3 regions of the Rheinheimera mangrovi genome follow, and region 3 is predicted to be linked to each of the others. Evidence: predicted binding sites of a transcription regulator. Region 3 holds the regulator's gene; each other region holds the start of a gene.
The links. Region 3 encodes sigma-54, which starts transcription at its own class of promoters, with help from an activator protein. Its sites were predicted from a motif close to TGGCANGNTNCNTGCTT; they were not measured.
Positions count from the first base shown of each region.

Region 1: fliE (flagellar hook-basal body complex protein FliE) is a predicted target of sigma-54. The motif match lies at 2,093-2,109, and genes of this name have one in related genera.
Region 2: EK374_RS02020 (DUF1328 family protein) is a predicted target of sigma-54. The motif match lies at 2,069-2,085, and genes of this name have one in related genera.

Region 1 covers NZ_CP034683.1:1,594,741-1,598,022, reverse strand. The annotation lists gene fliF (flagellar basal-body MS-ring/collar protein FliF) at 1-1,685, opposite strand, end outside; gene fliE (flagellar hook-basal body complex protein FliE) at 1,703-2,044, opposite strand; gene EK374_RS07290 (sigma-54-dependent transcriptional regulator) at 2,279-3,282, opposite strand, start outside.
Region 2 covers NZ_CP034683.1:434,720-438,001, forward strand. The annotation lists gene EK374_RS02010 (sigma-54 interaction domain-containing protein) at 138-1,472, shown strand; gene EK374_RS02015 (hypothetical protein) at 1,534-1,815, opposite strand; gene EK374_RS02020 (DUF1328 family protein) at 1,845-2,021, opposite strand; gene EK374_RS02025 (hypothetical protein) at 2,292-2,609, shown strand; gene EK374_RS02030 (DEAD/DEAH box helicase) at 2,690-3,282, shown strand, end outside.
Region 3 covers NZ_CP034683.1:538,801-542,082, reverse strand. The annotation lists gene lptB (LPS export ABC transporter ATP-binding protein) at 1-532, shown strand, start outside; gene EK374_RS02525 (RNA polymerase factor sigma-54) at 580-2,073, shown strand; gene hpf (ribosome hibernation promoting factor) at 2,099-2,386, shown strand; gene ptsN (PTS IIA-like nitrogen regulatory protein PtsN) at 2,397-2,867, shown strand; gene rapZ (RNase adapter RapZ) at 2,864-3,282, shown strand, end outside.

The DNA.
Region 1 (3,282 bases), 1.1 Mb from region 3:
AGTGAGGACAATTCAGGCTCATTCGCCACCAGGGCACGAACCGCTTTTAACAGATCTTCATCACCATGTAAGTCTGGCAGCATCAAAGTGCCATCTGCAGCGAAACCAACAGATTTCGAATCAAACTCACGAGTTAACATATCCATGGTTTCATCACCCAGATCCAGGCCGCTGGTTAATGAAGATTCATCATAAACTTCCTGCGTATCTTCTGGGTAAATCAGTTTCTTCAGCATTGGGCGAACCACAGCTACTATCAGCACTATGATAATCAGGGTACCCATCACCAGTTTAAGTACACGGGCAAACCACTCCTGTTCATAAATCGGTGGTTCTATGGCTTCAACCATGACACTGCGGGCAAAAGGCACGGACACTACTTCTATAGTATCGCCCCGTTGCACATCAAAACCAATGCCGCCTTGCAATAAACGCCGAATATTAGCAATTTCAGCCTGAGAGCGGATTTGTGGTTCAGTTACGGTGCCGTCAGCAGAAGTAGTACCAGGTAAGTAATCAACAGCAACAGAGACACTGATACGACGGATTAAACCAGACTGCTGAGTTGAATGACTAATGGTGGTATCCAACTCATAGTTGCGGGTCATTTCTTTGGTATTACGGCCTGGCACTACAGATTTAGCCGCATCTGCTCCAACGGCCTGTTCTGGAATAGCACTGTTCAACGGTGGCTGGTTAGTTAAAGCACCAGGGATCCCACCTAAACCACCGCCAACACTGTTTTCCTCAATACTCATTTCACTGCGTACTGCAGGTAAGTCCGGGTTAAAGCGTTTTTGGGTTTGTTCAACAGCAGTAAAATCCATCAATAAATCGACCTGAGCCGTGTAGTTATCGACTCCCAGCACTGGAATTAAAATGGAGTCAATTTTCTGACGATATTCTTCTTCACGGGCGCGTTCCATTTCGTATTCTTTGCGACTACGGGCAGAGGAAGCGTCCTGTGAGCCGCTGTTGAGTAAACGACCATTTTGATCCGTTACAGTAACACGGCTTGGCTCAAGACCTTGCACTGCAGAAGCCACCAAATCGACGATGGAATCCACTTCACCTTCTTTTAAGCTTTTACCGCCTCTGACCGTCACCATCACAGTGGCTGAAGGTTGTTTTTCCCGGCGGGCAAAAATATTCTCTTTTGGAATAGCCAGCAACACACGTGCTGTGGCAATACTCTGAAATTGTTCAATAGTACGGGCAAGTTGTTGTTCGCGGCTGTGCTTTAAGCGCTCCATCTCCAAACGCTGGCTGACACCAAAACCACTGTCCTGCATCAGTATTTCATCGCCTGTGGTTTGTTCCTGCTGTAAACCTGCCCGGGCCAGCTTCAGTTTAATGTCCTGATATTCTTTACCAGACACCATCACCACCTGACCTTCAAGCTTGTAGTCGACCTTTTGGCCATCCAGATAGTCCAGAGTTTCAATCAACTCTTTGGTTTCGAAAGTGCCCAAAGGCCGCATATCGGGTTCACGCGCCCATAAAATAATCAGTACAGCTAATGCAATACAAATGGTTAAAGCGACAATCAGACTGATTTGTCGCACCATATCCATGCCACCGCCCATAGAGCCAAGAAAGCCGGATTTCTGCTCTTGTTGCACTGGAGTACTGCTGCCAAAGTCATCTGACGATATTGCCAGCTCAGTTGAGGTACCTTCTGCCACTTGTTATTCCCCTCGCCTTAGACCGGCATCGACATAATTTCTTTGTAAGCTTCGACCAACTTGGTCCGCACCTGCACTGTAGCTTCAAAGGCCAAAGAGGCTTTTTGCCCTGCCAGCATAGCTTGCGCTAAAGACACTTTTGGATCGCCCATTTCAACAGCAGTGCTGAGTTGGCGGCTTTCGCCCTGCAGACCATTCACCTTGTCCAAGGCACCTTTGAGCATGGCTGAAAAGTCGGATTGACTAGTATTTTGCTCAGGCAGAGCCGGAATGCTAAATTCTGAAGGCACACTCTGGACTTGCGAAGCGAGGGATTGAAGTTCCTGATAAAGACTATGACCTTGACCTTGAATGTTCATCTGCTGTGACCTGTCAAAATATTGCTATTACTACGATTAATAGAGGTGAAGCAGGGATCGTGCCAGTATTTAGGGTCAGAGCCTTGACACTGATCCCGCAAGCGTTAAAAGGGAGATAAAAATATCGGTACAAAACAGCCACTTAAAACCCATAAAGGAGGGTTATACAAGGGCTGGAATTCTAACTGGAAGGAAGTAAAAAAAGGGCCAGAGCCTTGGCTCTGACCCTAGGGTTCAGGCAGGTAACTGTATACCGGACTCACGCATCCGGGCTAATTTATATCTTAGAGTTCTGGCGCTAATACCCAGGCGCTCAGCGACTTCTTTGCGGCTATTGGCGCAGGCACGCATGGTTTCCAGAATAATACGGTGTTCCTGCTCATAAATTTCAGATTTAAATACGCTGACATCCAGATCGCCCGCCTGAGCTACAGGCGCATCAGGCATGCTATCTAGCATATTGGGTGCGGATTCGAGCAGAATATCGGCCGCATTAATTTGATCACCATCACAAATAATCAAAGCACGTTGCACTATGTTATCCAACTCACGCACATTACCAGGCCAGTAGTGTTGCATCAGTTTGTGCTGGGCTGCATAGCTTAAGCTGGGCTGCGGCATACCTGTGCTACGACAATGCCGTTCTAACAAGTGCATTGCCAGCGGCACTATATCAGCCGGACGTTCTGCCAAAGCTGTCCAGGTCAGTGGAAACACATTTAGACGATAATACAAATCTTCGCGGAATTTACCTTCAGCCACAGCCTGTTTTAAATCTCTGTTACTGGTGGCTATCACCCGCACATCCAATTTAATGGTTTTGCGTGCACCTAAACGCTCTACTTCACGTTCCTGCAACACCCGCAGTAGTTTCGCCTGCAGGTTTAAATCCATTTCACTGATTTCATCCAGCAAAATAGTGCCTTGCTGAGCTTGTTCGAACTTGCCGGGACAGGCTTGAATAGCACCGGTAAAGGCCCCTTTTTCGTAACCAAACAAGGTAGCTTCCAGCATATTTTCCGGAATAGCGGCACAGTTAATAGCGACAAAAGGACCATCAGGACGGCCGCTTTGTTGGTGTATATAGCGCGCCAGCACTTCTTTACCTGATCCACTTGGGCCCAGCACCAGCACATTGGCATCAGAACGGGCAACTTTTGCGGCCAATTTCACCAGTTGTTTGCCCTGCTCGGAATGAACTACGGGTTCAATAGTCGCGACTTCAGCCCCTAAGGCAT
Region 2 (3,282 bases), 100 kb from region 3:
CATGTACCAAGATGTAAGTTTATGATGTATAGATATTTTTGAATTCCTTGTCTGGGAAGCTGAGCGCCGATCGGTAAGTTTTACTCAGGACCCATGTTAAATTTACAGTCAGTACGCTCTAACTATGGAAGGTACTTATGACCCAGCCCGTTATGTTCCTGCATCTGCAGGACCCGGAATTAACCAGCCAGCTTTTGCAGTCAGAGACTGTCCGGCGTTTTGTTATTTGTAAAAGTCAGCCGGATGAATGTTGGGTAGAACAACTGCTCAGGCAGCCTTGTGATTTGGCTTTTATTGAAATTGACAGCACTGAACCTGCGCAGTACGACTTGTTACAGCAAAGCAATCTGCTGGCTGGAATCGACTTTATTCTGGTCAGTAAAGGCTTGCCAGACCTGGCTACGGATCAATTGATGCGTTCTGGTGCTGGCTACCATTTCCGTCATCCGCTGGATATGACGTCTGTGTTGGATGCGGTACAGGATTTTTATCAACAGTTATCTTCAGTGGCGGTAAAACGCAGAGTTCAAAGCAGTGATTTGGATCAGTTTGGTTTATTGGTCGGGTCCTCTGCCGCTATGCTCAGACTGTACAAAACAGTGCGCAAGGTGGCCGTGACTGAAGCCAACGTTTTTATTATTGGTGAAAGTGGCGCTGGTAAAGAGCTGGTGGCGAATACCCTGCATTTAGCCAGTCACAGAGCCGACAAACCTTTTGTGGCCATTAATTGTGGTGCTTTAAGTTCTGAGCTTACCGACAGCGAACTCTTTGGTCATGTCAAAGGCTCCTTTACCGGGGCTTTGCGTGATCATCAGGGCGTGTTCGCTCAGGCTGAACAAGGCACGTTATTTTTGGATGAAGTGACAGAAATGCCGTTGGATCAACAAGTGAAGTTGCTGCGGGTGCTGGAAAGTGGTGAATACAGGCCAGTTGGCAGCAATAAAGTCTGCATGGCCAACGTAAGAGTTATAGCTGCAACCAACAGGGACCCACTTCAAGCTGTGGCTGATGGCATTTTTCGGGAAGATTTGTATTTCAGGTTATCACAGTTTCCAGTCAAAGTGCCGCCACTGCGTGAGCGGGAAGGTGACATTGCTGGCTTAGCGCAACATTTTCTGGCGTATTGTAATGTGCGTGAACAACAACAAAAACAATGGTCTGACGCAGCTTTAGCTGTGATTAAACAGCATGCCTGGCCAGGTAATGTGCGTGAGTTGAAGCATGCGGTAGAGCGGGCCTTTATTTTGGCGGACAAACAGATTGAGCCTGAACATCTGCTGATCGAAGAGGCGACCGCAACTGCTGCGGTTGCTGAGGTTCCGTCAGATATGCCATTGGATGAATTGGAAAAAGCCGCCATTTTTGCAGCGCTGGAACGAAATAATGGGAATAAAACCGATACAGCACAACAGTTGGGGATCAGTGTAAAAACGCTTTACAACAAACTGGAAAAATACCAGCAGGAAAGTTGAGCTTTAAAGTGCTCGTCTTGCTGATAAAGAATGGCGGGGGTTAAACCCCCGCCTCAGACCATTAACAGTCTTTATCTTCAGCGTCTGCCTTCTCTTTGGCCGCTTCACACAGCTCTTTCGCCTTTTCTGCTGTTTTGTCAGCAGCGTCTTCCATGGCATCTGCAGTTTTGTCTGCAGCTTCTTCCAGTTTGTCAGTGGCTTGCTCAGCTTTATCTTCAACCTGAGCTTTTAACTCTTCCATTCTGTCTTCTGCTTTTTCCGCATCGCTTTCACTACAGGCGGCGATAGAGGTCGCCAGCATCACAGCCAACACCACTTTGAATAATGTGCTTTGAGTTTTCATTTCATTCTCCTTCAGCCGCTTGGGGCCACTTACAATTTAGGGGTTTTGCCACGCAGTGCATTTGCTAACAGTGAAATAACCAGCAATACCACAAAAATCATAAATATAATTTTTGCTATACCTGCTGCAGCGCCTGCAATGCCACCAAAACCCAGAATACCTGCCACTATGGCCACAATAAAAAAGGTTAAAGCCCAGCCTAACATAGTTGCTCCTCAGTGCTTCTGCACCAGTTGAACGTACTTCGTACACTAAGCGAGCATCATGCCAATATCGGCTTTTACACTATAAGTCACTGTTATTGTTTATTTTATACAGGATTTATGAACGCAGGCTGTCTTAGGTTTTTGTTTAGCTAATGGTAAAATTTACAGGCGCTGTAGTAACAGTTGCAGGCTAGGGTTGCAGCCTGAAGCTAATGCTGCTCAATTCATGGCATAATCCCCACCGTACAGAAGCAGGATCATGAGTAACAGATGGCAAAAAAACTAAGTGTGGTGCAATTAAAACAACAGGCCAATGTGCTGAAATCGCTGGAAGCAGTGGAAGAGCTGGCCATGCCTCTTTATCCAGATTTTGTCGGCTGTTGGTTTAGCCTGGAGTATGAGCATTTCCCAGGCTCTTTACTGGTGCGTTGTCAGTTTAATTCCGAAGCAGCTCTGGCTGCGGCACTTGAACAAAAGCTGGATCTGTATTTTCAAAAACAGATCCATAAGCAGTTATTTAAATGCGGCATTTTAGTCAAAGACATCAAAAGGCATGTGGTATTAACCACATTATCCCCAGATGATTAAGCCGTGACACAAAAGCCTGCTATGGCTGCCTTGTAATTTGAGGTAGCATAAACGCCATTTGGTTTTAAAAAATTTGGCGTATGACGGCTGATTTTGTTTTTCCTGTCTCTGCAGAGCAGTTACAACTCTGGTTTCACCCTGCCACCTTTCATAAGGCGCGGGCTTATTTTTTGGCCGGTAAAGTAGTGCAGTTGGATTATGAAGCTGACTTTTCTCAAATCCGCAGTCAGGTTTGGGGTGATGGTTTTAGTCCTTTTAAACAGCTGATTTCTATATCCGAGCGCGATGGTCAGGTACAAATGACGGATTCCTGTACTTGCTCTGATGGCAGCAGATGCAAGCATGTACTGGCGGCCTTACTGAAACTGAAACACCAACTGGATCAACTGCAACAAAAGTCGGTGCAACAGCCTGTACGACAGCTTAACCAATGGTTTAGCGAAGCCGAACAATACAATACTCCAGTTACAGCCAACACTACTGAAGATACGGTGTTGTATGAACTGCGCCCCAGTAGTTTAGGTTTACAGCTGCTGCCGAAAAGGGTGAAACAAGCTAAAAATGGCAGCTTCAGCAAAGGCAAAATTATTGCGCAAAGTGAGCTTTCCGGCCAAATCCGGCCTTTATGGCTGGCCGAAGATGATTACCGGTTATTGCAGCAGTTTTTTGCTTT
Region 3 (3,282 bases):
GGAGATCACCTTTGATCCTATCCATGCCCGTGCTCGCGCAGGCATTGGTTATCTGCCGCAGGAAAGTTCGATATTCCGCAAACTGACGGTATATGACAACCTGCTGGCCATTTTGCAGCATCGCAAAGATCTAACCGAAGAGCAGCGCGAAGAAAAAGCCGATGCGCTGCTGGACGAGTTCCATATAGGCCATATCCGTAACAGCCTTGGCATGAGTTTATCCGGTGGCGAACGACGCAGAGTGGAAATAGCCAGGGCATTGGCCGCAGATCCGGCGTTTATCCTGTTGGATGAACCTTTTGCTGGTGTTGATCCCATTTCAGTGTTAGATATTAAAAAAATTATTCAGCATCTGTGCCAAAGAGGCATAGGGGTGCTTATCACCGACCACAATGTGCGCGAAACTCTTGATGTCTGTGAAATTGCCTATATTGTAAGTCATGGAGAACTGATTGCTGCAGGTACCCCGACTGAGGTTTTAGCAAACCAACAAGTCCGTGATGTCTACCTTGGTGAGCAATTCAGGTTATAGTTTAAAACAACATCCGAATAGGGTTGTTTGGAGAAAATAAGAAGTACATGAAACCGTCTCTGCAACTTCGTCTTGGTCAGCAGCTCACAATGACTCCTCAATTGCAGCAAGCAATTAAACTGCTGCAATTGTCTACTATTGAACTGCAACAGGAAATTCAGGAAGCGCTGGATGCTAATCCATTGTTGGAAGCTGAAGATGACTATGCAGTATTTCAGGAACCTTCATCAAAAGATTTAAATCATGGTGCCGAGTTTGATTCGCCTGACTATGACAACAGCCATGATGAGCATTACGAACCCGAAGTAAAGGACAGCAGCGAAGCGATGTCCGAGCAAAATATCAAAGAAGATTTACCGCTGGACAACCACTGGGACGATTTAGTCAGTGCGGCTCCGGTTGCTGGTGCCAATAACTTCAATGGCGATGAAGATACGGTATTTCAGGGCGAAACCAGCGAAACCCTGCAAGATTACTTACGTTGGCAAATGCAGCTGACCCCATTTTCAGATACAGACCGCACTATTGCTGAAATCATTATCGAAGCCATAGACGAAAACGGTTTATTAACGATAGACACAGAAGATATTCTCGAATCGCTAGGCATGCCGGAAGTGGAAGCCGACGAAGTCGAAGCGGTCATTAAACGTATCCAGTTGTTCGATCCTGTAGGTGTTGGCGCCCGCACTATTCAGGAATGTCTATTGGTACAGCTGCGCCAGTTTGATCCAAAAACCCCCTATCTGGCTGAAACCCAGCATATTATTAAAGAATATACTGACTTTTTAGCTAACAGAGATTTCCGTTCTCTGATGCGTGTGACTAAACTCAAAGAAGACGACTTAAAAGAAGTGATGCGGCTTATTCACAGCCTGAACCCTCGACCTGGGGCAGATGTGATTCGACAAGAACAGTCGTATGTGATCCCTGATGTGTCAGTTGCAAAAATCAAAGGACGCTGGATGGTCGAGTTAAACCCTGATGCGATGCCAAAGATCAGAATTAACGAGCAATATGCTGCCATGTCACGTAATGCCCGTAATGCATCAGATGGTCAGTTTATTCGTTCCCACCTGCAGGAAGCCAAGTGGTTTTTAAAAAGTCTGGAAAGTCGCAACGAAACTTTACTTAAAGTTGCCAACTGCATAGTACAGCAGCAACAGGCCTTTTTTGAGCACGGTGAAGAAGCCATGAAACCCATGGTATTAAACGACGTGGCTGAAATGGTGGGAATGCATGAGTCAACCATTTCCCGTGTTACTACACAAAAATATATGCACACTCCCAGAGGAATATTTGAACTTAAGTTCTTTTTCTCCAGTCATGTAAGTACAGAGAGTGGCGGTGAATGTTCATCCACCGCAATCCGCGCCTTTATAAAAAAATTGGTGGCGGCGGAAAATCCTGCCAAACCTTTAAGTGACAGCAGGATGGCAGAAATACTGTCAGAACAAGGGATTAATGTCGCACGGCGTACCATTGCCAAGTATCGTGAAGCCTTGTTTATTCCGCCGTCTAATCAGCGCAAGAGCTTGCTTTAACAGCTCTATTAAGAAGGAAGAGTCTATGCAAATCAACTTAACTGGTCGTCATGTAGAAATCACTGAAGCACTGAGAGAGTACGTCGATAGCAAATTTTCCAAACTTGAACGTCATTTTGATCATATTAACAATGTACATGTAGTGCTGAACGTGGAAAAATTAAAGCAGATTGCAGAGGCTAAGATGCACCTCAATGGAGGTGAAGTATTCGCTGTGTCGGAAGACGAAAATATGTACGCTGCGATAGACCAGTTGATCGATAAACTGGATCGCCAAGTTATTAAACATAAAGAGAAAATTTCTCGTCATTGATTCTGAAACTATGAACCTGAGCTCAATGTTATCGGAGGACTGCACCAAGAGTGCGGTCCTTTTTAATAGTAAAAAACGCATTCTGGAATACATAGCTGAACTGGCACATCAGCATTTACCGGAAGTTCCTGAGTACAACATACTCGAAGCCCTGATGAGCCGTGAGAAACTCGGTTCCACAGGTATTGGCGGTGGTATCGCTATTCCGCATGGCAAATTAAAAAATGTCACCACACCTTTGCTGGTGTTTGTCGTCAGTAAAGATCCAATACAGTTTGATGCTATTGATAACCAGGCTGTGGATATTTTTTGTGCCATCCTGATCCCGGAAAATCAATGCCAGACCCATTTATCTACTTTGTCCGGCATAGCCCGTATGCTCAGTCAAAAAGATTTCACCAAAAAAATCCGTCATAGTGCCAATAGCCATGATTTGTACCAGTTGCTAATGGCAGGCGCTGAACAGGCAATGGCAAAATGAAATTATTAGTCGTCAGTGGTCGATCGGGTTCGGGCAAATCTGTTGCCCTGCGCGTCATGGAAGACCTAGGTTATTATTGTGTAGATAACATCCCCGTCAATTTACTTCCGACTTTAGCCAACGCCGTGATGGGGCAGTACGAAAGGGTCGCTGTCAGTATTGATGTGCGCAACCTGCCGCAAGACCCCGATGAATTAACAGATATCCTGTCTTACCTGCCGCACAAAGTTGACCTGACCATTCTTTACCTAGACGCCGACCACACCAGCCTGATTAAACGCTTCAGCGAGACACGACGCTTGCATCCGCTTTCGCATCAGGCCATGTCACTGGATGAAGCCATACAACGCGAACAACAGCTGTTGGACCCTATCTCCAGCCGTGCAGATTTATACCTGGATACCACAGAACTAAA